DNA from 4 places in the Geobacillus sp. G4 genome. Region 2 is predicted to be linked to each of the others. Evidence: riboswitches for the same ligand, from Rfam matches in the RefSeq annotation. Region 2 holds a riboswitch; each other region holds the start of a gene.

Region 1 (5,105 bases), on a different contig from region 2:
GATGAGAACGTCTCGATTGAGCACGCCTGGCGGCTGGAACGGCGGCTGAAGCAGCTCGGCAAACCGGTCACGGCTTGGTACTTCCCTGAGTTCACCCACTATTTTCCGCCGCAAGCCAATCGCGAGACGGTGCAAAGGCTCACGGAATGGATGAAACAACAGCCGACGATGTGATACGATACAACTAGAGGGGCGGCTGCGTGCGCCGCTCGGGTGGCGGCGCGGCCGCCAACGAATCGATGGGGTGCCAAGGAGGTTGGAATCATATGGGCATGCCGATGGAGCTGCAGACGGTCATTGTGACAAAAGGAAAGGAACAGCGCGTTCAAGGAAATGTGTTTGTGTTGAAAAAAGAAGGCTACCGCTTGTATCCGCTTGACGTGCCGCTTGAAGTGCGCCGGACGGTGCAAAGCGAAGCGAGCGGCGTCGCGGTCGTGAGAAAGCTCGAATGGGAAGACAGTCGGACGACGGTGACGTATGAGCTCGTCAGCCTGTATTCGACGAATTGAACGAGGCTGCACACCATGAAGCGGCTGAATGAGAGCTGAACGGGTTCATCGGCCAGGAGCGCAAACGGAAGAACGGTTTGCGCTCTTGGCTCAAGTTTTTTCCGTCTATAGTTAACTTGTGGCGTCAGGCCGGTTCAGACAAGCATAAAAATAGCCTTTGCTTGAGGATTTCCTGTGCGACGTTTGATCATACCATAAAAAAAGTAGGGGGGAGGAGAAGGAGTTTGGCCGCGGAGAGCGAATATCATACGATGAATTCGATGCCGCAAGGAGGGGAAACGTGGCCAAACCGCGAATCGATCACGACCGGTTGTTCAAAGAGTTGCTGTCGACGTTTTTCGAAGAGTTTTTGCTTCTTTTCTTTCCCAACGTGTACGAGCACATCGACGTTCGCCACCTTTCTTTCCTCACAGAAGAACTGTTTACCGACGTGACGGCCGGAGAGAAGCATCGCGTCGACTTGTTGGTCGAAACGAAGATGAAGGGGGAGGAAGGGCTCATCATCGTCCATGTCGAACACCAAAGCTACGCACAGCGGACCTTCCCCGAGCGAATGTTCCTCTACTTCAGCCGCTTGTTTCAAAAATACCGCCGCCGCATTGTTCCGATCGCCATCTTCAGCTATGATGAACACCACGATGAACCTTCCTCATTGGTCGTCCAGTTTCCGTTTTTGACGGTTCTCGATTTTCGTTACTTGACGGTGGAGCTGCGCAAACTGCCGTGGCGCGCGTACATCCGCCATGACAATCCCGTCGCCGCTGCCTTGTTAAGCAAAATGGGGTATAATGAAGAAGAAAAGGTCGAAGTGAAAAAAGAATTTTTGCGCATGCTCGTCCGCCTTGAGCTCGATGAGGCGAAACAGCGGCTGTTGTTCGGTTTTTTTGAAACGTATTTGCGGTTGTCCGAAGAGGAGGAAGCCAAACTGCGAAACGAGGTGAGCCAAATGGAAACGAAGGAAGCGAAGCAAGTGATGGAGCTCATCGTCTCGTACGAACAGCGGGGAATGGAAAAGGGAATTCAACAAGGAGTCAAACAAGGGATGAAGCAAGGGCGCCAAAAAGGGATTGAGGAAGGGAAGCTCGACGTGGTGAAGAGAATGCTGGCGAAAGGGTATGATGTCGACACGATCCACGAACTGACCGGGCTGCCGGTTGAGAAGATCGAACGGGTGAAGGGGTAAGCAGAGCAGACTCTTCGCCGTCGAGCCTCACATTGTCGTCGACCCCCAATCGTGCAAAAACCCCGGGGGATCGACGACAATCATTTTATGCGTTCGAAAAAACAGCCGGACAGGGAACGGCTCCCTGTCCGGCCGGGTTCTTGTTACACGAGCGGTCCGCCGAGTTTTTCGATCGTCGGGTCGATATGGGCGAACTTTCGGAAGTTGGCGCGGAACTTTTGCGCCAGCTCTTTTGCTTTTTGTTCGTACGCTTGTTTGTCAGCCCATGTGTTTTGCGGCTGCAGGACGTCATCCGGCACGCCGGGGACGTGGGTTGGGATAGCGAGGCCGAAAATCGGGTCTTGCACCGTTTCGACGTTGTCCAGCTCCCCTTCGACGGCGGCTTGCACCATCGCCCGGGTGTAGGCGAGCTTCATGCGGCTGCCGACGCCGTACGGTCCCCCTGTCCAGCCGGTGTTGACCAAAAAGACGCGGACGTTGTGTTCGGCGATTTTTTGCCCGAGCATTTCCGCGTATTCGACGGCCGGGCGCGGCAAAAACGGTGCGCCAAAGCACGTTGAGAACGTTGCTTCCGGTTCGGTGACGCCGCGTTCGGTGCCGGCGAGTTTGCTTGTGTAGCCGCTTAAGAAATGGTACATCGCCTGTTCGCGCGTCAGCTTGCTGATTGGCGGCAGGACGCCGAACGCATCAGCCGTCAAAAACACGATCGTGGACGGATGGCCGGCGACGCTTGGGTCGACGATGTTTTTGATCGCTTGAAGCGGGTAGGCGGCGCGCGTGTTTTCCGTCAGCGTGCCGTCGTCGTAATTCGGCACCCGCGTCGCGTCGTCGAGGACGACGTTTTCGAGCACCGCGCCGAAGCCGATGGCGTCAAAAATTTGCGGCTCTTTCTCGCGCGATAGGTTGATGCATTTCGCATAGCAGCCGCCTTCGATGTTGAAAATGCCGCGGTTTGACCAGCCGTGCTCATCATCGCCGATCAAGCGGCGGTTCGGGTCGGTCGAGAGCGTCGTTTTTCCCGTTCCCGACAAGCCGAAAAAGAGGGCGACGTCGCCTTCCTGGCCGACGTTGGCCGAGCAGTGCATCGGCAGGATGCCTTGTTCCGGCAGCAAATAGTTCATCACCGAGAAAATCGATTTTTTCATTTCGCCGGCATACTCGGTGCCGCCGATCAACACGGTGCGCCGTTCAAACGAGATGATGATGAACGCTTCCGAGCGCGTGCCGTCAACTTTCGGGTCGGCTTTAAAGTTCGGCGCGCAAATGACGGTGAATTGCGGCTCATGCGCGGCGAGCTCTTCGGCGTTCGGCCGGATGAACAGCTGATGAACGAACAAGTTGTGCCAGGCGAATTCGTTGACGACTTGAATCGGCAGCCGGGATTTCGGATCGGCGCCGGCAAAGCCTTTAAACACGAACAGTTCATCTTTCTTCATTAAATAGTCGAGCACTTTGTCGTACAGTTTATCAAACGTCTCCGGAGACATCGGCTGGTTGACCGCGCCCCAGTCGATCGTTTGCTTCGTTGACGGTTCTTCGACGATGTATTTGTCTTTCGGCGACCGCCCTGTGTACTTGCCGGTTGTCACCGCGACGGCTCCGGTGTGCGTCAGCCGTCCTTCGTTCCGCCGCAGGACTTTCTCGACGAGCTCGGCGACGGACAGTTGATGATGCACGTACGGTTTTTGCAGCAATAAATCAAGCTTATTCGTCATGTTTGCGATCCCCATATTCAAAACCTGCCTTCTTTTTGTAATCACTCTTGAAAATAGTATAACACATTTTTATTAATAGTCCATACTAATTGTGTGGGTTTTTCAAACTTTATTTTGCCCAATGTGTTGGTTTCCTTGAGGAAAGAATTTTCGCGGCTGGAAATGATAAAAAATGAATTTTGATAGTTGACTTTGCCGATTCCGTTGCGATAAGATAAGTCATTGAACGGATACTCTTATCCCGAGCCGGTGGAGGGACAGGCCCGATGAAGCCCAGCAACCGTCACAACTGTACATGTGTGAAATGGTGCTAACCTGTGGCAAGGCGCAGTCCTTGAACGATAAGAGTGAAAGGAAGCAATACGATTGCCATGACCTTTCCTCAGCCGTTACAGGAAAGGTTTTTTATATTGCGAAGGGAAAAAGGGAAATGAGTTCCGTGTCGCCACATTATGCCAAGAGGAGGAAACAAACCGAATGTCAGCCAAACGCCGCTTGTTTACTTCAGAGTCTGTGACGGAAGGACATCCGGATAAAATTTGCGACCAAATTTCTGACGCCATTTTGGATGCCATTTTGGAAAAAGATCCAAACGCCCGCGTCGCCTGCGAAACGAGCGTTACGACCGGGCTGGTGCTCGTGAGCGGGGAAATCACGACATCAACATACGTGGACATTCCGCGCATCGTCCGCGATACGGTCCGGGAGATCGGCTACACGCGCGCCAAATACGGATTTGACGCCGATACGTGCGCGGTGCTGACATCGATTGACGAACAATCGCCGGACATTGCGATGGGGGTGGACCGGGCGCTCGAGGCGCGCGAAGGTCAGATGACTGACGAGGAAATCGAAGCGATCGGCGCCGGCGACCAAGGATTGATGTTTGGGTTCGCCTGCAATGAGACGGAAGAATTGATGCCGATGCCGATTTCGCTTGCGCACCGCTTGGCGCGCCGATTGGCGGAAGTGCGCAAAACGGACGTCTTGCCGTACTTGCGGCCGGACGGGAAAACGCAAGTGACGATCGAATACGATGAAAACGGCAAACCGGTGCGCGTCGATACGATCGTCGTTTCCGCGCAGCACCATCCGGAAATTACGCAAGAGCAAATCCAGCGCGACATTAAAGAGCAGGTCATCAAGCCGGTCGTGCCCGCGGAGCTGCTTGATGAGAACACGAAATATTTCATCAACCCGACAGGACGGTTTGTCATCGGCGGTCCGCAAGGGGATGCTGGGTTGACGGGGCGCAAAATCATCGTCGATACGTACGGCGGCTACGCCCGCCACGGCGGTGGCGCGTTCTCGGGCAAAGATCCGACGAAAGTCGACCGCTCGGCGGCGTATGCGGCCCGCTATGTCGCGAAAAACATCGTCGCGGCAGGACTGGCCGACAAATGCGAAGTGCAGCTTGCCTACGCGATCGGCGTCGCCCGCCCAGTTTCGATTTCGATCGATACGTTCGGCACCGGCAAAGTGTCGGAAGACATTTTGATTGAAGTCGTGCGCAACAACTTCGATCTCCGCCCGGCGGGCATCATCAAAATGCTCGACCTTCGCCGCCCGATTTACAAACAGACGGCTGCTTACGGCCATTTTGGGCGTACGGACATCGACCTGCCGTGGGAGCGCACCGACAAAGCCGCCTTGTTGAAAGAACAAGCGCTGGCGTTGGCGGACAAGTGATGAAAGAAA
Region 2 (5,105 bases):
GTCCAAGCTCCATCTGGCTTTGTTCAAGCCGTTCGTCGATGCAAACGACATCGCCTGCGTCATAGACGGTTATCCCCTCTGGAAAATGCCAAGGCAGCCGGGCCAGCGCCGCTTTAATGGCGGCCGGAGCCTCTTTCGCCCCTTGGCGTCCTTGGTTGCGGCGCACTCCTTCGTCGCATGCAAACCCAATGAATGCCGCCGCTCGTTCCACCGGCTCCAATGGCTGCGACAAATCGAGCAAGCGAATGCGCTGATGAAGACGAAACGCCCGCTCATCGCTCACGCTGTCAATCCGCCCCGTCCAACGGAAGGCGTCTGGCGGTTGATACATGAGACCATCTCCTTTCCATCATCAGCTTCTTGTTTCTTTCGCTGCCGCTTTGCCGTTCTCCTCCTCACGGACGTGAAAAGAGGAAATCGCCGCCGTTTGGCGAATAAAAAAACATGATTGACAACAGAAAGGGTGTTCCAGATGAAGCCAATGACCAACTTGCACGATGTCATCGCCGGTCAAAGCGCGCCGCCGCCATGCGACAAGTCGCTTGGCGTCCGCTTGACGGAAGCCCAAGACGGCTATGCGAAAGGCGTATGGGCGATCAGCGAATCGCTTCTCAACGGCAACGGGGTGATTATGGGCGGATTTGTCGGAGCGGCGGCGGACATTCTCATGGCTTATGCGGTGACGACCTTGCTTCGCGATGACCAAATGCACGCCTCCATCAACTTGCAGACGACATTTCACCGCCCGGCAGCGGCTGGGGAAGCCGAAATCGAGGCTAGGGTGGAAAAGTTCGGGAAAACCGTCGCTTATGTGACCGCCATCGTGCGGCAAAACGGCAAAGACGTGGCGAGCGCCACATCGTCAGTGCTGATCATGGACAAACCGTGAAGATGATGGATCTTCGAAGGAAAGAGCGTTTTTGCACATCGTCTTCCTTGAACTCGACGGGGAGAAACAGCAGCGGTAGAGGTGATCATGAGAGGCAAGCGCATGGCGAAACGAGGCAGGCACAGCCGTTTTCAATCAGTGGCCAAGCGCCGGAGAAAGCGCTGTCAAAAAACCTCTCTCCGGCGCTTTTCGTCGCTTGTTACGCACGGACAAACGTTTTCGGCATAACAACGGCCACGACTTGGCCGCGGGCGCACAGTTCGCCGTTAGCGAACACTTCCGTATCAACTTGCCATTTTTTCGGATGAATCTCCGTCACGGTGCCGACGGCGACAAGCGGCACACCGTGCGGCGTCGGCTTGACGAAATCAACGTGAAGCGACGCCGTGACAAAGCGCGGCGGCGTTTCCCCGCTCCCTGGTTCATGGCCATTTTTCCGATGCAACGCCAGCGCCGCCGACCCGGTGCCGTGGCAGTCGATGAGCGAGGCGATCAGCCCGCCGTACACAAACCCGGGGATCGCCGTATGTTCCGGGCGCGGTGTATAGACGGTCACCGTTTTGTCCCCTTGCCAACCGGTGCGGAAGTGATGGCCTTGCTCGTTCAATCGCCCGCATCCGTAGCACCAGGCGAATTCATCCGGATAGTCGTCTTGAATGGCGTGAACGATCGTTTCTTCCACTTGATCCTCCCCCCTCTCTTTTTCTAGTATATCATTGCATCAGGAAGACGGCGAGCCCGAACATGGCAATAAGCCACAGGCCTTGCCGAACGAGGCAGCCAGACGGCAAATTCATAGGCGGCCGAAACAGCGGGCCGCCTGCCGTTTGTTCAATTATTGCCCCGGCTCATAAAACTCGATCCATTCGCCGTCCGGACCGAGGAAAAACAAATATTTCGCCCCGTTCGGAAGCGTCGTAATGTCGTTCCAAACAAGCGGGACGCCTAGCGATTGAAGCCGTTCTTTCTCTTGCTCGATGCCTTCCACCGTAAACGCCACATGGTGCACTTTTCCTTCCGTCGGCAAATTCGGGTTGTATCCTTCGATCAGCTCGACGATGATCGAGCCGTCAATTCCTAAAAACGCCAGTTTCATCGTTCCGTTCGTATGGATCATCTCGCTTAACAGCTCAAGGCCGACGACGTTTTGGTAAAACTCCTTCGATGCCTCGATGTCTTTCACTTGAATGCCGACATGCTCGAACTTTTTAACTGCCATTGCTTGCTCTCCCTTTCCATTATGGACTTGAAAACACCGCCCGTAAATACGGCGTCATGCGTGCAGGGAAAATCTTTTTTTCCCGAGCTCCGCCCATATGCAGCGATCAAGGGCGTACGTCCCTTCTAACTTCCGCTCATCCGCCTAGGCATTCATCAGCAAAATAGAAAATGTCGTTGCTTGCATCTCCCCATATAGATGGCTATATCCATCCCCGCGGTCGACATGCACCACCGCTTGCGGGTCCAACTGAATGAGCTCCGCCTGCACACAGCGCATCACATGAACAGCGAACGCCGCGGCCGGCAAGTGCGACACCATGCAGGCGCGGAGAGAATAAAGTTCTGCCACCGTTTTTCTCACCTCCCATCAATCAAAAACCCCCTTCGCCTCGGAATGATGCGAAGGGGGTCATGAGCCATTCTTATCATCCAAAGCGAAACCGCTTTGCGGGTGTTAGCACCTTGCCAGCGGCAGGTTGCTGTGGGGTCATCAAGCCCGTTCTCTCGCCCACTCTTGATAAGACGTATGCAATTTGTTTTTTTATTTTTTATGCTATCATACATAATCCGCGACAGCAATCATTTATTCCGACACCTCCGGCTGTTCTGATGTGACTCCGACGTCTTTCCACGTTAGCTTCGAGCTTGGATCGACCGTGAAGTTGGCAACGCGGTTGTTGACCGCGTAGATAGCCGAACGATACAACGTTGGAATAACCGGCACCTCTTCATTCATCAACTTTTGCCATTCACTATAAATTTTCCGGCGGTATTCTTTATCAAACGCCTGCTCGGAATGTCCTTTTTCAAGCAGCTCATCGTTTTTCTCATTCACCCAGCGCGAGTAGTTGAACATGACGTTGCGGCCGTACAATCCGTACGGATCGACATCTGTTCCCGTCCCCCATGCGGCGGCGTACACATCGACTTTCGGATCGTCTTTTTCAACCATGTCATAGAACGAGTTAAATTCCGCCAAACGGCCGTCCACTAATTGGACATCCAAGCCCACATCTTTCCAGCATTGCATATAAAACTTTGCCAACGGCTCGGCAATGTCGCCGCCGCTCATTGACAAGAAGTTGATCGTGAACTTTTTGCCGTTCGGGTCTTCGCGCAGGCCATCGCCATTCACATCTTTATAGCCAGCCTCATCGAGCAGCTGTTTCGCTTTTTCCGGGTTATATGTGTATCCTTTGATTGTTTTGTCATGATAACCCGGGAACGACGGAGGAATGAGTGTTGTCGCCGGGAAGCGCAAGCCATGGTACAAGCGGTCAGCTACCTCTTGGTTGTTGATGGCATACGCCATCGCTTGGCGCAGCTTTTTGTTTTGGAATTTCGGGTTGTCCATCACATTTTCTTGCTTTTTCGCATCCCAATGGCCGAGTTTAAAACCGATGTAATTGTAGGCCAGGTCAATTTTGCCAATAAACTGAATGTTTTTCGTTCCCTTCGCATTCAAATATTGATCCGTCGGGAATTCCGCAACGTCAATATCGCCTTTTTTCAACGCTTGCAGCACCACTTGCGGGCTGACGACTTTCAGAATGACCCCTGCCAAATTCGGCTTGCCTGCCCAGTAGTCATCATTGCGGACGAACTCCACCGATTCGCCTGGCACGATTTTCTTTACTTTAAACGGGCCAAAGCCGATCGGGTTTTTCCGAATTTTATCTGATTGCGCCAATTGTTTGATTGGCACATCTTTCAAATAATGCTTCGGTAGCGGGTACGCCCAAATGCCGGTCAACACAGACGGGTTCGCATGCTTCCATGTGATCGTCAACGTCTTTTTGTCGATCACTTTAATGCCGGCGATTTTATCGGCTTTGCCGCTATGGTATTCGTCCATGCCGACGATGTCTTGGATGAGCGCGTCGCCGTAGCGGACGCCGGTATAATCTTTATGGCCGATGACCAAATACGCATACTCCAAGTCTTCCGCCGTCACCGGCTGGCCGTCATGCCAGTTGACATTATCTTTGATGCGGATCGTCATCGTTTTTTTGTCGTCGGACAGCTCATATGTGGCGGCGCCATCGTTCGTAATTTCATAGTCTCCATTTGTTCGGAAGAGTGATTCATCGAAAAATTGCAAAATTTCAGCGTCTGGAACACCTGTGTAGAACGCGTAGCTGAGCGTCCCTTCAAACGGCGTGTCGGACACAAGTCCGTATTTCAACACACCGCCATCGATGATTTTCCCGTCGTTTTTCACGGTCATCGGGAATTTGCTGATGTCTTCTTTTTGAGCAGCCGGTTTGCTTTTGCCTCCTTCTGCAGTCGTCGACGAGTTGCTCGTGCATCCGGCGAGCACGAGCAAGAGCGCGGCTAGCGCCGCCAGCCACTTTTTCTTCACTGTTTTCTTCCCCCTTTATCCTAATCGTTGTCTTGCATCAGCCGCGCGTTTCAGCGCTTGGCCAATGAAATTTATGCACAGCATCATCACTAAAATGAGCAATGATGCAGGCAGCCATACCCACCATTTGTTTTGCAGCACGTCTGGGTTGGTCGCATAGCTGACCAACGTCCCTAAACTCGGCGTGCTTTCCGGCAGGCCAAATCCAAGGTAAGTGAGCCCGGATTCAATGCCGATGTTGCCGGCCAAATTCAACGTCAAATTGACGATGATAATGGAGCTTAAATTCGGCAAAATTTGAAACAAAATGATTTTCCAATCCGGCGTTCCAAGCGTCTTTGAAGCGCTTACGTAATCCAACTCGCGCTCAGCGAGCGTTTTCGCACGGATGAGCCGAGCTTTGCCGGTCCATAAAAATGCACTCATAATCAAAATAAACGTCATGACGTTGTATTTCGGTACAATCGCTACAAATACGATGACAAGCATCAAAAATGGCAATACAAGAATAAAATCGATGATGCGCATGATGACATTGTCAACCCAACCGCCGAAATAGCCGGCCACCAACCCGACAACAAGGCCGATCGCCCCAGTGATCAACGTAATGGCCAGCCCAATCGTAAATGAATT
Region 3 (5,105 bases), on a different contig from region 2:
GAGCGCCTCGATGCCGGAAACGGCGTGGACATCAAACGAAGACGGAATCGCCCGCGGCGGGAGATCACGCACCGCTTCGGCAATGGCGCGGATATGATCCGGCGTCGTGCCGCAACACCCGCCGACGATGTTGATCCATCCCTTTTCGGCAAAGCGGCGGATTTTCTCTGCCAGCATATTCGGCGTTTCATGATAGTGGCCTTCCTCATCCGGCAGACCGGCGTTCGGGTAGCAGCTGACCGCCGTGTCAGCGAGCGAGGCGAGCGTGCGCAAATGGTCGGTCATAAACTCCGGACCGGTTGCGCAGTTTAAGCCGACGGCGATCGGCTTCATATGGCGCACCGAGATGAAAAACGCATCGATCGCCTGCCCGGCGAGCGTCGTGCCCATCGGTTCGATCGTGCCGGAAATCATGAGCGGCACGCGGCGGCCGACCGCTTCAAACGCCTTCGAAATGCCGAGAAAACCGGCTTTGACATTCAGCGTATCTTGGCACGTCTCGAGTAGGAGAAGGTCGACGCCTCCTAAGAGCAGTCCGCGCGCTTGTTCTTCGTAGGCGGCGACGAGTTCTTCAAACGTTGCGCCGCCGGTCACCGACAACGTTTTCGTCGTCGGCCCCATCGAACCGGCGACAAAGCGCGGCCAGTCCGGGGTGGAGAACGACTCAGCCGTTTGTTTGGCAAGTTTGGCCGCTTCGATGTTCAGCTCAAGCGCCAAATGACCGAGGCCATATTCGTCAAGCACGATGCGTGTCGCTCCGAACGTGTTCGTTTCAATGATATCAGCACCGGCTTCTAGGTACGCTTCATGAATGCGGCGGATGACATGCGGGGCGGTGAGGGTCAAATATTCGTTGCACCCTTCATACGCCTCGCCGCCAAAGTCGGCGGCCGATAGGTTGGCGCTTTGGATCATCGTGCCCATGGCGCCATCGATGACAAGAATTTTTCTTTGCAGTTGCTGTTCTAAGGTGACGTTAGCCATGAACAACCTTCCTTTCTTTGGCGGCCGCTTCTTTTTCGTGAATGTAGCGGACAAGCTCGACCGTCATGTCGTAGCGCAAGAACGGCGTGATCAAATAAATGCCGTTAAACAAATCAAACGCAGCGTCAATGAGCGATTTGGCGATAGCGATGCCTTCCTTGGCTGCTTGCACCGGGTCGCCGCCGCAGGCGGCCATGCGGGCGCGAATCTCGTCAGAGAGCGTAATGCCCGGCACTTCATGATGCAAAAAGTCGGCGTTGCGCGCGCTCACAAGTGGCATAATGCCGATGTAAATCGGCGTGTCAAGATGCTTGGTCGCTTCGTGCACTTCAACGATTTTCTCTTCCGAGTAAATCGGCTGGGTCAAGAAATAGTGGGCGCCGCATTGAATTTTTTTCTCCATTCGCTCAACTGCTTTATCCAAATGGCGGACGTTCGGGTTGAACGCAGCGCCGATCGAGAAGTTCGTTTTTTGCCCAAGCGGTTTGCCCGAGTACGACAGCCCTTCGTTAAACTGGCGGATCAAGCGGATCAAATCGAACGATGATAAATCATACACCGACGTTGCTCCTGGGAAGTCGCCGATTTTCGACGGGTCGCCGGTAATGGCGAGCACGTCGGTGATGCCGAGCGTATGCAAGCCCATCAAATGCGACTGCAAGCCGATCAAATTGCGATCGCGGCATGTAATATGCACAAGCGGGCGGATGCCGAGCTGCTCCTTGATGATCGTGGCGACAGCGGCGTTGCTGATGCGCGGCGTGGCGAGCGAGTTGTCGGCCAACGTCAGCGCATCGATGCCGGCGTCATGGAGCGCTTTCGCCCCAGCAAGAAACTTGTCAATCCCCAATTTTTTCGGCGGATCCAGCTCCACAATGACCGAGCGGCGCGTGCGGGCAAGCTCGGGAAGGGGAGATGGGGCGGGCCGATCCGCTTGCACTGATACAGACACCGCGCGCCGTTTCACCGTTTTTTCCGTCACCGGCGTTCGGTCGGAGAGCGCTTTTGCCATCGCTGCGATATGCTTCGGCGTCGTGCCGCAGCACCCGCCGATCAAGCGCACCCCTTGGTCGCGGAACGCTTTGGCTGTTTCCTCGAAATATTCAGCGTTCGTCTCATAGACAAGCCGGCCATCGCGGTAATCCGGGAGGCTCGCGTTCGGATACGCCGACAAAAATGCCTGCTTCGGCAGCGGCACTTCCTCGAGCGACCGAAGCATATGATATGGACCGAGACGACAGTTCAGTCCGATGACATCGGCCCCGAGCGCCTCTAGGCGGGCAAGGGCGTCCGCGAGCGGCGTGCCATCTTGCAAGACGCCGACTTCATGGAGCGAGACGTGAGCGATAATCGGCAAGTCGGTCTCTTTGCGGGCGATGGCAAGCACCGTCTCCAACTCTTCCAAATCGTAATACGTCTCGAGCAGCACGCCGTCGACTCCTTCAGCCAGCAGGACAAACAGCTGCTCGCGAAACGTCCGTTTCACTTCTTCGAGCGTGACGACGCTTTTGTTTAACGTGCGCAGCCCCCCGATCGTCCCGAGCACGTACGCCCGCCCGTTCGCCGCTTGCCTGGCGAGCCGCACCGCCGCGCGGTTGATGGCCGGCACCTCATCTTCAAGGCCGTAGCGGGCGAGTTTCACATAGTTGGCGCCGTATGTATTCGTCTGAATGACGTCGGCGCCCGCGGCGATATACGCTTCATGAATATGGACGATTTCATCTGGATTGGATAGATTCAATTCTTCAAAACAACGGTCAATGCCGTGCGAATATAAAAGCGTTCCCATCGCCCCGTCGGCGATGAGAATGCGCTCTTTCAACTTATCCAGCAATCCCACGTTCGATTCCCCCGTTTCTCCGTAGTAAAAGAAAAAAGCCTTCTATAAGAAGAAGACTTTTCATTCGCTTCTTCTTATCTTCCAGGCTTCCGCCTGTCTGGATTTAGCACCTTGGCCGCGGGCCAGGTTGCTGAGGGTTCACCGGGCCAGTCCCTCCCCCTCTCTTGATAAGAATGTCCGTATGCAATTGTGCGGCAGCGTTTTGATGATTACTATATAATTTAATGTATTTTTCGAAATTATTCAATACGGTGAAGCGAGGAAATTTCAAAAAAGAATTTCTCGGATCAACGGAGAAGCTCTTTTCCACATTGGGGGCAAAATTGGAAATTGTGCTGCACATGCCCGCCGCAATGAGGGCAATGCTTGTTTGGCTGTTTATGGCTTCCAAATCGGACGTTCAGCGGGTCGGGCTCTTCCTCGCTGTCGACAATGTCCAATAAGGACATGCGTTGTTTTCCCGTCGCATTTTTGTAATGGTAAAACGCTTGAAATACGCCGATGGCGATGACGACAAGGCCGAAAAACGGAAAAAAGCGGGCGGCGGGAAACGGCGAGTCCGCGGTGATGGAGAATGCCATCACCATCCAAAAGATGCCGAACAACACAGCGGCGATGCTGCCGAAGAGTCCTTGCATCGACGGACCGCGGCCGGGTTTGATGCTTTTCAATTTCATTCCTCCCTAACAGAATTCATAGATATATTATAATAGAAAAAATTGGTTTTTACCATGTTCACATAGAAACGTTTGAGCCGATAGAGGCAAAAATATTAGATTTTTAATTGGATTTATTTTTCAATACCTTGATTATGTCTTGTAAGAGAGGAAAACGGGCGGTATGTTGCCTTATCAATTGCATCATCGACCATTTTTCGCTTCTTAAGCATTGGCATGGGTGGGAAGACCGTTCAACGATCGTTTTGTCATTGCACTTTCATTGTCTCTATGTTCTAATTAGGAATGATGGAGATGAAGAAGACGGGGGGCTGGAAGTGAACGGGGAAGAGATCATCCGCTTCGAGCGAGTGACAAAGGAATACGACGGCACGGTCGTATTGGATGATGTGAGTTTTGCGATGGAGCGCGGGAAGTTTTATACGCTGCTTGGGCCGTCGGGGTGCGGGAAGACGACGATTTTGCGGCTGATTGCCGGGTTTATCGAACCGACGCAAGGAACGATTTATTTCCATGGAAAGCCGATTCAAAACGTCCCGCCGAACAAGCGGCAAGTCAATACCGTTTTTCAAGATTACGCCTTGTTCCCGCATTTGGACGTATTTGAAAATGTCGCCTTTGGTTTGCGCATTAAAAAAATGAAAGAAGCGGACATCCGCCAAAAAGTGAGCGAAGCGCTCCGGTTTGTCAACTTGGAAGGCTATGAGCGCCGGCGCATTCAAGAGATGTCCGGCGGTCAGCGCCAACGCGTCGCGATTGCCCGGGCGATTGTGAATGAGCCAGAAGTGTTGCTCTTGGATGAGCCGCTATCGGCCTTGGATTTGAAGCTGCGCACGGAAATGCAGTATGAACTTCGCGAACTGCAGCGCCGATTGGGCATTACGTTTATTTTTGTCACGCATGATCAAGAAGAAGCGCTGGCGATGTCCGATTACATTTTTGTTCTGAATAAAGGGAAAATTCAGCAGTTTGGGACGCCAAAAGAGATTTACGATGAACCCATTAACCGGTTTGTCGCCGATTTCATTGGGGAATCGAACATTTTATCGGGGCGCATGATCGAAGATTTCCTCGTCGAATTCGCCGGCAAGCAGTTTGCGTGTGTCGACCGCGGTTTTGCGCCGAACGAACCGGTTGATGTCGTCATCCGTCCGGAAGATTTGGAACTCGTGGCGCCGGGAGACGGCCACATTGTCATTCGTGTTGATTCGCTCTTATTCCGAGGCGTCCATTACGAAATTTGCGGCTATGATGAAAACGGCAACGAATGGCTTGTCCATTCGACGAAAAAGGCGGAAGTCGGGGAAACGGTCGGCCTCCGTTTTGAACCGGAAGCGATTCACGTCATGCGAGTCGAATGGGAGGATGAGGGCGCATGACGGAACGGGCGTGGCGAAACTGGTATTTAATCCCTTATGGCATTTGGTTGGTGTTGTTTGTCATCGCTCCGATCGTCTTTTTATTATATGAATCGTTTTTGGATATAGACGGACATTGGACAGTGGCGAATTATGAAAACGTGTTGACGCCCATTTATTTGAAAATGATGGCGTATTCGTTTTGGTACGCGTTTTTGATTACCCTTGTGTCATTGTTGATCGGCT
Region 4 (5,105 bases), on a different contig from region 2:
TCATAGACGGTCCACGAGCCGTTTTCCAGCTGATAGAGAAGATGGAAGCGGTCGACGGTCTCCTCGAAGTGCACATCTTGCAGCTTCAGCTGGCTGTAGACGTCCGCATATTCTGCGCCCGGCAAATCGCGGCCGATCGTAATGTGAGGCACGAACACAAACTCCGGCTTTCCGGCGAACAAGCCGCTGTGCAGTTGTTCATGAAGGCGCTCGAGCACGTCGTTTGGTTCCACCTTCAAATAAATGATGTTGCTTGTCGGGTAAAACGAGCTGAATTTCGTCACTTTGATCGGAATGGGAGGTGTTTCCGCCGCAATGCGGCGCAACTCTTTCGCCATTTTTTTTATTTGCTCCTCATCCGCTTCAAATGGGTATTTCAGCGTAATATGCGGCGGGATGAGGGCGTAATGGCTGTCGTACCGTTTCCGGTACGAGTTGGCGAAGTCCTGAATCCGTTTTGGCGGAAAGATCACAATGCCGTACTTCATTTTGTTTTCCCTCCTTGAACCAGTTCTTTTTCCATGCACAGGAAACGCACGGAATGGATGCGGCGGCTTCGACATCTTTGAAGTTGCTCCGTTTTGTCCTATAATGATAAAACAGCGGCTACGGCCCGGGGTACATCCGGCTGCCAATACGTCCACGCATGGCCGCCTTCGAACTCATGGTACGTATAAGCAAACCGTTTTTCCATAAACAAGTCCCGCGCCATTCGATTCGGGGTGATAAAATCGCGCACATGGCCATCCGTCGTTTTCACCGCTGTTTCCTCTGTGCCAACAGAATGGTAAAGCGAAAGGAGCGATGGATCGCGGAATGAGCGGATGCGCGCCAATACCGAGTCATCGATATAGGGGGACTGCATGGCGATTTTCCCAAATGTATGCGGATACAACAACCCGGCTAGAAGCGACACCGTTCCGCCGAGCGAATCGCCGATCAGCGCCCGGCCTTTGCCCATTTGGTATGTCGGCAGTTCGCGGTCCAAAAACGGGACGAGCTCATGGGCTAAAAAACGAAGGTATGCTTCGTGCTTTCGTCCTTCCGGGTGGTATTTCTCGTAGCGGTCGTTGACGTTCCGATACGGGATGCCGACGACGATCGTCCGGTCGATTGTTCCTTCTTCCATCAGCGTTTCGATGACGGTTTTCATTTTTCCATACATAAAATAATCTTTGCCGTCTTGCGCGATTAATAAAGAATATTTGTAAAGCGGCGAAAAATTGCTTGGCAAGTAGATGAGCAGTTCGATTTCTTCTTGCAGCTCTCCGCTGTACAACTTGCAGTCGCGCATCGTTCCTGTTGCTGTCGCCATGACCATCCTCCATGAAAGCGTAAGTTCATCTGTTATTGTAACATATTTGCACCAAAAGATGTTAATGAACGGCTCGAATTTTTTGTGAATTTGCCGAATGGTGCCATTGATAAAAAAATGACTTGCAAAAACGGGGGGAATGCGCTACATTTTTTATTAAATTAGAAAAATTGAATACGCGTCTCATTCTTATCAAGAGAAGCGGAGGGAACTGGCCCAATGAAGCTTCAGCAACCAGCCGCCCGGCGGCCAGGTGCTAAATCCAGCGAATTGAGCATTCAATTCGGCAGATAAGAAGAAGCATGACCATGTGCGTATGGAAAAGTCTTCTTCTTAGAAGACTTTTTTTATTTACTCAAGCGGCCGCTTCCATCAACCGCGAGGCGGTTTCGGACGAAGGCGCTCGGCCGCTGCCCGAGAGACAGCGGCGCTTCGTTTGGCGCCAAGCGGTCGGCCGTTGACCCATGATGGAATTTTCAGCAGAAGGAGAGAGATGAGATGGAGAAACTGGAGACGTTGTTAGCGCAAATTGGCAACCGGAGCGAAACGGCGACGGGGACGGTCAACCCGCCTGTTTATTTTTCCACCGCTTACCGCCATGCCGGCATCGGAGAGTCGACCGGGTTTGACTACATCCGCACCGGCAACCCGACGCGCAAAATCGTCGAAGAAGCGATCGCGAAGCTTGAAGGCGGCGACCAAGGCTACGCGTTCAGCTCCGGCATGGCCGCCATTCAGACAGTGCTCGCCTTGTTTGAGAGCGGAGATGAGTTTCTCGTATCGGCCGACCTGTACGGCGGCACGTACCGCCTGTTTGAGCGCGGCTGGCGCAAGTACGGTCTTGGGTTCCATTACGTCGATTTTACCGATCTTGCTGCTGTAGAGGAAAAAATTGCGGAAAAAACAAAAGCCATCTTTTTGGAAACGCCAACGAATCCGCTCATGCACGAGACGGATATCTCTGCGGTCGCCGAGCTCGCCAAGCGGCACGGGCTTTTGTTGATCGTTGACAACACGTTTTATACACCGGTGCTTCAACGCCCGATCGAACAGGGCGCCGATATTGTCATCCACAGCGCCACGAAATATTTAGGCGGCCATAACGACGTCTTGGCCGGTCTTGTCGTCGCCAAGGGCGAGGAGCTCTGTCAACGCCTGGCCGAGTATCAGAACGCCATCGGCGCTGTTTTGTCGCCGTTTGATTCGTGGTTGCTGATCCGCGGGATGAAAACGCTGGCGCTAAGGATGCGCCAACATGAAGAAAACGCGAAGCGAGTGAGCGCCTTTTTGCGCGAACATGAAGATGTCACCGATGTGTTGTATCCGGGAAGAGGCGGGATGCTGTCGTTCCGGATTGCCGATGAAAAGTGGGTGAACGGGTTTTTAAAAAGCTTGCGCCTCATTACATTCGCGGAAAGCTTAGGCGGAGTCGAAAGCTTTATTACGTACCCAGCGACGCAGACGCATGCGGACATTCCTGAGGAAATCCGCATCCAAAACGGTATTTGCAACCGGCTGCTCCGTTTCTCGGTCGGCATTGAGCACGCTGACGATTTGATCGCCGACTTGGCGCAGGCATTGAAAAACATGAAAGAGGTGTAAGCGATGGAACAGGAATGGTCGTTTTCGACGAAACTGCTCCATAACGAATGGAAAGTCGACCGCGCAACCGGGGCGGTGAGCGTGCCGATCCAGCACGCCTCCACGTTCCATCAGTTCGATTTCGATTCATTCGGCAAATACGACTACAGCCGCTCCAGCAACCCGACGCGCGAGGCGCTTGAGGAAACGATCGCGGCGTTAGAAGGCGGCGTGCGCGGATTCGCCTTCGCTTCTGGCATGGCCGCCATTTCGACGGCGTTTTTGCTCTTGTCCAGAGGCGACCACGTCCTCGTGACGGAAGACGTTTACGGCGGCACGTACCGGATGATCACCGAAGTATTGAGCCGCTTTGGCATTGAGTATACGTTTGTCGATATGACCGATTTGCGCGCCGTCGCCGAAAACATCCGACCGAACACGAAAGTCATTTACATGGAAACGCCGTCCAATCCGCTCTTAAAAGTGACCGATATTCGGAGTGTTGTCAAGCTGGCGAAAGCGCATGGCTGCCTAACGTTTCTTGACAATACGTTTATGACGCCGGCGCTGCAGCGGCCGCTTGATCTTGGCGTCGACGTCGTCCTACACAGCGCAACGAAATTTTTAGCCGGCCATAGCGACGTCGTCGCCGGGCTGGCGGTCGTGAAAGACGAGGAATTGGGAAAAGAATTGTACAAACTGCAAAACGCCTTTGGCGCCGTCCTCGGCGTGCAAGATGCGTGGCTTGTGCTGCGGGGGATCAAAACGCTTCATGTCCGGCTGAAACAATCGTCCGAATCCGCCCTGGCCATCGCTGAGTATTTGGCGCGCCATCCGAAAGTGGAAGATGTGTATTATCCGGGGCTTTCGCACCACCCAGGCCATGACATCCAGCGCCAACAGGCGGCCGGGTTTGGCGCCGTCTTGTCGTTCCGCCTTGCCGATGAAGAATCGGCCCGGACGTTCGTGCAAAACGTCCGCCTGCCCGTGTTCGCCGTCAGCCTTGGGGCGGTCGAGTCAATTTTATCGCACCCGGCGAAAATGTCGCATGCGGCCATGCCGAAAGACGAGCGACTCCGCCGCGGCATTACCGACGGCTTGCTGCGGCTGAGCGTCGGACTGGAGGATGTCAACGATTTGATCGCCGATTTTGAGCAGGCGTTGTCGTTTGTGAAAGAGCGGCCGTCCGTCCCATCCACCTAGCAAGGCGCCGCACGGTATGCCCCTTGCGACGGGGGCGTACCGTTTGCACTGTTTGAAAGGAAGAAAGATGCAGCCTGAACCGTGCTTCGTGCCAGAAAGAAGGTTTGGACAGCGCTGATTAGGAAACCGCTGTAGAAGAAGGCAAAAGTTGTTGTTCTACATATTGCAAAAACACATCGACAATTTCTTCATCCCATTGAGTTCCTTTTCCATTCTTTAAAATGTCGGCCGCTTGGCGAATATCCATGCCTTTTCGGTACGGGCGGTCCGAAGTCATGGCATCAAACGCATCCGCGACGGCAATAATCTTTCCGAATAATGGAATCTCGTCACCTGCTAAGCCATCTGGATATCCCTTGCCATCGATGCGTTCGTGATGGGAGCGAATGCCGGGCAAAAGCGGTTCGATCGGTTCGATCGGCCTGACTTCTCGCAAAATGGCTTCCCCAAGGGCAGGGTGTTTTTTGATCCAGGCAAATTCGTCATCGCTTAGCTTTCCCACTTTAAGCAAAATGGCGTCCGGAACGCCGATCTTTCCGATATCATGCAGTAGAGCGGAACGATACAAGGCATCAAGCTGTTCATTCGGAAGGGAAAGCTTTTCCCCAATCGCGAGTGCGTAACGGGCCACGCGCAGCGAGTGCCCAGCTGTATAAGGATCGCGGGCGTCAAGCGCCGCTGTCAGGACAGTGATGAAACTGTTAAGCAGTTCTTTGTTCGTTCGGTCGCGGCGATGCACAGCATCGATCATATGGTTGAATCCGCGAAGCAAATAGGCAAATTCATCGGTATACACATTGTGGGCGACGGGGGTGTATGTTTCGTTTTCCGCCTGTTTCATATGCGCTACAAGCACACTGACGGGTTCATTGATCTCATTGACCAATAAGCGGGTCAAAAAAACGGAGAAGGCGGTCGAAAACAGCAAAATCACGGCTGCCCAGGGCCAATACGACCAATGGGATGCACTCGGTCCGGCGAGCGACCATTTGATTTCCGTCGCTAA

What was found. A riboswitch is a leader RNA that binds a small molecule or an ion and turns the genes downstream of it on or off. The one in region 2 is predicted to bind S-adenosylmethionine.
Region 1: another riboswitch for S-adenosylmethionine. It lies ahead of metK (methionine adenosyltransferase); the one in region 2 lies ahead of ABS784_RS00100 (hypothetical protein).
Region 3: another riboswitch for S-adenosylmethionine. It lies ahead of ABS784_RS06760 (bifunctional homocysteine S-methyltransferase/methylenetetrahydrofolate reductase); the one in region 2 lies ahead of ABS784_RS00100 (hypothetical protein).
Region 4: another riboswitch for S-adenosylmethionine. It lies ahead of ABS784_RS07370 (methionine biosynthesis PLP-dependent protein); the one in region 2 lies ahead of ABS784_RS00100 (hypothetical protein).

What each region holds. Positions count from the first base shown of each region.
Region 1 is NZ_JBEPJY010000002.1:338,350-343,454, reverse strand. It holds gene ABS784_RS03910 (alpha/beta hydrolase family protein) at 1-174, shown strand, start outside; gene ABS784_RS03905 (DUF2584 domain-containing protein) at 267-509, shown strand; gene ABS784_RS03900 (Rpn family recombination-promoting nuclease/putative transposase) at 790-1,692, shown strand; gene pckA (phosphoenolpyruvate carboxykinase (ATP)) at 1,836-3,422, opposite strand; SAM riboswitch class I at 3,641-3,755, shown strand; gene metK (methionine adenosyltransferase) at 3,885-5,096, shown strand.
Region 2 is NZ_JBEPJY010000001.1:20,834-25,938, forward strand. It holds gene hutG (formimidoylglutamase) at 1-331, opposite strand, end outside; gene ABS784_RS00085 (PaaI family thioesterase) at 473-889, shown strand; gene ABS784_RS00090 (PaaI family thioesterase) at 1,089-1,571, opposite strand; gene ABS784_RS00095 (VOC family protein) at 1,725-2,108, opposite strand; gene ABS784_RS00100 (hypothetical protein) at 2,253-2,459, opposite strand; SAM riboswitch class I at 2,530-2,634, opposite strand; gene opp4A (oligopeptide ABC transporter substrate-binding protein) at 2,694-4,472, opposite strand; gene ABS784_RS00110 (ABC transporter permease) at 4,488-5,105, opposite strand, start outside.
Region 3 is NZ_JBEPJY010000004.1:142,920-148,024, forward strand. It holds gene metH (methionine synthase) at 1-984, opposite strand, end outside; gene ABS784_RS06760 (bifunctional homocysteine S-methyltransferase/methylenetetrahydrofolate reductase) at 977-2,824, opposite strand; SAM riboswitch class I at 2,896-2,998, opposite strand; gene ABS784_RS06765 (DUF7577 domain-containing protein) at 3,112-3,495, opposite strand; gene ABS784_RS06770 (ABC transporter ATP-binding protein) at 3,819-4,880, shown strand; gene ABS784_RS06775 (ABC transporter permease) at 4,877-5,105, shown strand, end outside.
Region 4 is NZ_JBEPJY010000004.1:250,044-255,148, forward strand. It holds gene ABS784_RS07360 (YjcG family protein) at 1-488, opposite strand, end outside; gene ABS784_RS07365 (alpha/beta hydrolase) at 587-1,315, opposite strand; SAM riboswitch class I at 1,502-1,612, shown strand; gene ABS784_RS07370 (methionine biosynthesis PLP-dependent protein) at 1,814-2,917, shown strand; gene metC (cystathionine beta-lyase) at 2,921-4,099, shown strand; gene ABS784_RS07380 (HD-GYP domain-containing protein) at 4,218-5,105, opposite strand, start outside.